2 regions of the Bacillus sp. JJ1562 genome follow, and region 2 is predicted to be linked to the other one. Evidence: riboswitches for the same ligand, from Rfam matches in the RefSeq annotation. Region 2 holds a riboswitch; the other holds the start of a gene.
The links. A riboswitch is a leader RNA that binds a small molecule or an ion and turns the genes downstream of it on or off. The one in region 2 is predicted to bind FMN.
Positions count from the first base shown of each region.

Region 1: another riboswitch for FMN. It lies ahead of ribD (bifunctional diaminohydroxyphosphoribosylaminopyrimidine deaminase/5-amino-6-(5-phosphoribosylamino)uracil reductase RibD); the one in region 2 lies ahead of V7097_RS14895 (ECF transporter S component).

Region 1 covers NZ_JBALOQ010000018.1:40,550-43,973, forward strand. The annotation lists gene ribE (riboflavin synthase) at 1-617, opposite strand, end outside; gene ribD (bifunctional diaminohydroxyphosphoribosylaminopyrimidine deaminase/5-amino-6-(5-phosphoribosylamino)uracil reductase RibD) at 627-1,718, opposite strand; FMN riboswitch at 1,902-2,091, opposite strand; gene V7097_RS12145 (peptidylprolyl isomerase) at 2,363-2,797, opposite strand; gene V7097_RS12150 (DUF1002 domain-containing protein) at 2,992-3,424, shown strand, end outside.
Region 2 covers NZ_JBALOQ010000022.1:143,531-146,954, reverse strand. The annotation lists gene V7097_RS14900 (LLM class flavin-dependent oxidoreductase) at 1-902, shown strand, start outside; FMN riboswitch at 1,020-1,149, shown strand; gene V7097_RS14895 (ECF transporter S component) at 1,316-1,888, shown strand; gene V7097_RS14890 (nuclease-related domain-containing protein) at 2,447-3,352, opposite strand.

The DNA of each region.
Region 1 (3,424 bases), on a different contig from region 2:
TTGGATTTAGTTGATTTTTCGTTTACTAAAGATCGTTGCAGAAATGAGCTTACATACTTCCCAAACATGTCACATTCGATGTTTACAATGTCACCTACACCCTTTCTATGTAAAATCGTTTCTGATAACGTATGAGGGATCAAAGAGAGAGTAAACGTATTTTCCGTAAGTCCGAAAATAGTTAAGCTTGTCCCGTCCACCGCAACCGATCCTTTGTAAATCATAAACTGAACAAGTTCTTCTGGAACTTCAATTTCATAATACACGGCATTTCCTTTTGGTTCTTTTCGAACAATTTTTCCGATACCATCTACATGACCTGAAACAATATGCCCTCCAAAGCGGCCTCCAGCAGCCATGGCTCTTTCTAGATTGACAGCGTGATTACGTTTTAATTCGCGTAATGACGTTGATTTAACCGTTTCTGGCATCACATCAACATTGAAACCATCAGATGTGAATTCCGTCACAGTTAAACAAACTCCATTGACCGAAATACTATCACCTAAGTTCACATCCTCGAGAATTCTTTTAGCCTGAATCACCATTTCAATCGAATCCTGTGATCCGTTTATTGCTTTTACTTTCCCGATTTCTTCAACAATCCCTGTAAACATTTTTTTCACCTACACTCTCGGTTCGGCTACGATTTTTACATCTTCTCCGAGCTGTTCCACAGATTTAATTGTTAATTGTAATGCATCATCGATAGCTTCGATTCCAGTACCACCAATTGACGTAGGTGCTAGCTTTCCACCTACTAACTTTGGTGCAAGGTAGACGATGACTTGGTTAATTGCCTTTTCCTTTAAAAAGCTGCCATTCACTTCTGCTCCACCTTCAACATAAATGGAGGAAATGCCTTCTTCACCTAGACGTGTAAGCAAGGTGTTAATTGATAATTCAGACTCTTGCATTTTGATAATTCTAACACCATTTTTACCTGAAAATTCGTTCATTTTCTCCTCATTTACCCGATTGGATACAATAATCCAAGTCTCTGCCTCGCCGTCATTGACTACTTGTGCATCAAGGGGGGTTCTTAGGGTTGAATCCAAGATGATTCGAATCGGATTTTTGCCTGTCCCATTTGGAAGCCTTGTTGTTAAACTTGGATTATCTACAAGCACTGTATTTACCCCTACAAGAATCGCATCATGGATACTTCTATATAAATGAACATCATTTCGAGCAGCCTCACCGGTTATCCATTTACTTTCACCAGTTACTGTTGCTGTTTTCCCGTCAAGAGTAGTGGCAGATTTCAAAGTTACATAAGGAATTTTTTTATCTAAGAAATGATAAAAAACTGCGTTTAAAGCATCTGCTTGTTCCTTGCATACCCCGACCTCAACTTCGATTCCGGCTGCTTTTAATTTGGCGATGCCTTTTCCAGCAACGAGTGGATTTGGATCAGTCGTTGCAATAACAACCCTTTTCACATTACTATTCACTAAAAGGTCAGCACATGGAGGAGTTTTTCCATGGTGACTACACGGTTCTAAAGTTACATACGCGGTTGCATTTTGTGCCTTTTCACCAGCCATTCTTATTGCATGCACCTCTGCATGAGGTTCTCCGGCTTTAAGATGTGCTCCGATTCCTACAACACGTCCTTCATTGACAATGACTGCACCTACGACAGGATTGGGAGTGGTTTGACCTTTACCTGCCTTTGCAACATTTATCGCTAAATTCATATAATCTTGATCTCTCATCTTATCTACACACCTTTCTATTTATCATGTACTATTTACGGGGGTTCTATCTTTATTTGCCAAAACAAAAAGACCTCGGAAAACAATCCGGGGTCTTGGTCGATGTCATTTAAGCAGCAGAATATGTATTTTGCCCAACACAAATAAAGGTATTATGGACAAATTTTTTTCACATACCGTACTAACATCCTTCTCCCATCCAGACTCTAACTGTCGGCCTTGGATTCTCACCAAAGTCCACCATTTCAAATGAATTCTCATGGCATAATGCCTATTAACATAATAAAAATGTTAACATTAAAATGGGTCACGGGCTTAGAACAACTTGTTCATCACCGTCGGTAAGGAATTTCACCTACCCCCGAAGGAAAATATTTAATTCTTTTAGCGATGTAAAACAGTATAACATAAAGTATTCTTATTTTGTCGAATTTAATACTTTACGATACAGATTATGTATTTTAGTATTCATATGGATGATTAATTAAGCTATAAACAGCCAAAAAATAACTCCCCATGCAATCGAAATTAAAAGCAGAACAAATAATACCGTCCATCTACCTTTACCCATTTAGTTTCACCTCAATAATCATTATAAGACAAAGAAAAAGACACAACAAGAATGACCTGTTGTGCCTCGCATCTTACTCTTCCCAAACTTTAACTTCTTTCATGACATCGCCCTGTTTAATTCGGTACACAGACTCCAATCCCTCAATTACTTGTCCGAATACTGTGTGTACACCATCTAAATGAGGCTGTGACTCATGTACGATGAAAAATTGGCTTCCACCGGTGTCTTTTCCAGCGTGTGCCATAGATAATGCTCCTGGTACATGTTTATGTGGATTTCCTTCTGTTTCACATTTTATTGTATACCCAGGTCCACCAGTTCCATTTCCACGTGGGCAACCACCTTGTGCGACAAAGCCAGGAATTACACGGTGGAATGTTAGACCATTATAAAAACCTTCATTCGCAAGCTTTTCAAAATTCTCTACAGTTCCAGGTGCTTCATTTGGATATAATTCAATTACAATTTTTTCTCCATTTTCAAATTCAATGCTAGCTTTTTTCATTTGAAACCTCCGCTCCTAATCTTTCGTCCATATGTATTGAACGAGTTCATTTTACTATAAATGGTTGGAATAATCCAATGTGAAAGGGGGCGTTTTTCCTAAATACACGTCAAAAAGATATTTTTGGTGAAGAATAATATATAATATGTACGATGGGATAACCTTGCATAAAAAAATAAAAGGAGGAAACTAGTTTGAGATATAAACATATACTCTCATTTTTACTTGTGTTTTCACTCATTTTTCCATCACTTAGCTTCGCAGACGCTGCACCCGGAGATGTGATTATTACACTTGGTGAAGACTTAACCGAAACACAAAAGGAAGCAATCTTAAAAGAAATGAACGCACCGGAGAACCCACAGCTTGTCGTTGTCACTAACGCTGAAGAACATCAGTACCTTGGAAATTATATTCCAAAGGCAAGAATCGGGAACAAAGCCCTATCTTCAGCTTCTATCACCATTGAGGAAGAAGGATCGGGGTTAGATGTAACAATTTCAAAACATATCACTTTAATTACAGAGGAAATGTATGCTAATGCATTAATTACAGCTGGTGTGAAAGACGCAAAAATCTATGTAACTGGACCTTTTGATGTTTCTGGAACAGCAGCATTAACTGGAA
Region 2 (3,424 bases):
AAGCTACTGAAAAAATGGGGTACACACGATATTGGATTGCGGAACATCACAATTCACCAACGTTAGTCAGTTCTGCAACACCCATTCTAATTAAACATACTTTAGAGCATACAAAAAAAATCAGAGTTGGTTCAGGCGGTGTAATGCTACCCAACCATTCACCACTAGTTGTGGCTGAACAATTCGGAACAATGGCGACCATCTATCCAAATCGCCTTGATTTAGGGCTTGGTCGAGCTCCTGGAACTGACATGATGACAGCAGGAGCATTAAGACGATCAAATAATGACTCTGTTTACACTTTCCCAAATGATGTAAATGCATTACTAACATACTTCGGACCGATGGAACGTCAAGGCTATGTAAAAGCATATCCTGGAGTAGGTACTAATGTGCCAATCTATATTCTTGGTTCTTCAACGGATTCAGCCTATTTGGCAGCAAAATTAGGACTCCCATATGCATTTGCTTCACACTTTGCACCACGATTTATGGAAGAGGCTATCTCCATTTATCGAGATCGATTTGAACCATCCGAATATTTAAGCTCACCTTACATGATGGTTTGCCTAAATGTTATTGGTACTGAAACAGACGAAGATGCAAGACGAGAAATTACAACCATGCAGCAATTTTTCTTAAACATTGTCCGTGGTACACAAAATCCATTACAGCCACCAGTCGATAGCATGGATGGTCTATGGAGCCAACAAGAAAAAGAAATGGCAACCTCCATGTCAAGTGTTACATTGTTAGGAAGCAAGGATTCTATTCGCAATCAATTAACAAGCTTCCAAGAAAAATATAATGTCGATGAACTAATGGCCGTTTCTTACATTTATGATCCGGATAAACAAAAACGTTCATATGAAATTTTAAAAGAAGTCGTTGATGGAAAGTAAGTTAACTTGGCCTCTCGCTTGTTTAGTAGGGGCTTTTCATAAGAATTTGAGCTGTTTTAAGCATATTGCTTCACAATAGTCCTTAAACTTGATAAAATAAAGTGAAATTAAATATTGATCTATCTTCGGGGCCGGGTGAAAATCCCGACCGGCGGTGATGAGTGTACTCTCTAAGCCCGCGAGCCGCAAGGCAGGATTTGGTGCGATTCCAAAGCCGACAGTATAGTCTGGATGGGAGAAGATGGAGGTTCTGCGCGTTCAAAAAATTTTAATTGATTGAACGTTTATTAAGCATGCCTTTTCATTAACTCCCTCAAGAAGCTAATTCTTGGGGGTTTTTATTTGGGTATGTCTTAAAAGCCGAACCTTTCTTCTTTTGAGGTGGATCGACAAAAGAGGAGAGGAAAGAAAAAATGAAAAAAATACCTTTACGTCAATTTGTGGCAATTGCAATGTTGAGTACGATTTCGTATATTTTAATGTTTCTCAACTTCCCATTGCCAACATTCCCAAGCTTTTTGAACGTCGACTTTAGCGATGTTCCAGCATTACTTGCAGCACTAATTTTTGGACCGATGGCCGGTATATTAGTTGAATTATTCAAAAACATGATTGATTATTTCATCACCGGCAGTGAAACAGGCGTACCAGTCGGCCATATTTCTAACTTTGTAGCTGGGATTATTTTCGTCCTAACAACCTACTACATTTTCAGACTGTTAAAAACAAAATTAGGCTTAACTATCGGATTAATTGGCGGTACAGCAATGATGGCGATTATCATGAGTGTTCTTAACTACTATGTCTTCCTACCGGCATTCAACTTTTTCTTGAATATACCGGCGATGTCATCACCAGAAACACTCAAAATGGTGGTTTACGCAATCCTTCCGTTTAACTTACTAAAAGGATTGATCGTAACAACACTCTTCATGTTGCTGTATGCTCGTCTACATCCATGGATAAATAAACAAGCGTCGATATAAATGATTTGATAGGCAAGCACCCGCGGGAGGGTGCTTGTTTTAGTTTTATAGAAATTTATTTTTGACAACAGATCTCGAACAAAGACATTTTTTGGCTTTTGGATTCGAATTGTCCATGAGACTGAGGATCAAATACAAACTCTAGCAATTTCGTCTGCCAATTGTCTCTGACACCAGTTCTCAAAGACAAATTCTAGTTAGTCCGCTTTTAAAATGTCTCTGAGACTAGCTCTCGAAGACATAGATCGCCAATTTCATCAGCTTTTTGTCTCTGACACAGCTTCTCAAAGACAAATTCTAGTTAGTCTACTCGTTAAATGTCTCTGAGACTAGCTCTCGAAGACAAAAACCGGCAATTTTATCAGCTATTTGTCCCTGATAGAGCTTCTCAAAGACAAAAGAAAGTTAGTCCGCTCGTTAAATGTCTCTGAGACTGGATCTCGAAGACATACATCGCCAATTTCATCAGCTTTTTGTCTCTGACACGGCTCCTCAAATACAAACCTAGTTAGTTTTATTATAAAATATCTACGAATAGCAAACCCTTGAAAAACACTATTATTCGTAATAGGTCCACCGATTGTTTCTAACGATTTTATAATTCTTTTCAAGGATTCTTTGGACTCTCTTCTTCGACTCCACAACCCTGCACCACTCCTGAACCAAATTCGTCCTAATCTTATATACAGGGAACAAAAGCTTCAATTCCTCCACGCTGCGTATTACAGCATCATTAACCAATTCTTTATGACCACAGCCTATACAAACGCAATTTCTACCATTAATCTCCACCGATAAACTTCCACACTTCCCACAACAAATCCCTTTTCGTAATTGCTCATACTCATACCCAGGTAGCGCACTATAGGGAGACTCCTGCATATGCAATGAAACTAATTTTTCCGCAAGCACTTTATGTTTATTATTTAATTTTGTAGTAGACTTATTAAGATTTTGAAAAAATACATTTAGTTGTGTTGAGAAGATTATCGGAATATTGAGTGGTGCTTGGTAAAGAGTGAAGGAGGGATTAACAAAGACAACATATGCTTGAATTGGTATTGTAAATCCGTGACTTTGGAGAAATTGGCGAAGTAAGGATTCACTGCGATTAAGCTGGATGAGGGGATTGTTCCTTTCTATTTTGGGTTTCTTGTATAGCCTGTCTGATTCGTAATAAAAATCAACTTCGTAATTTTTCACTTCAAATATATAGAGTACCTCGGGTGTAAGCAACAGGCTATCAATTTGAAATGTAATGTTATTAATTTGAAGCAATAAATCATTTAAAACCAAACAATCACAGTCTAGCTTTTCTGTGAATGAATCAAATAACAATTCTCCTTCATAACCCTTAATTTGATTTAAAAAATACTGCTTCTCTGTTATGTTCAAATCCATTCGAGCATCTTGGGACTTCATTATTTTCATGTCGATGGATTCTGTCCTCTTCTTGTAAATCATACCTCACAACCTTCCTATTAGTTTCAAATCTATTATAATCCTTTTTCGTAATAATCACCAAATAATGGTAAA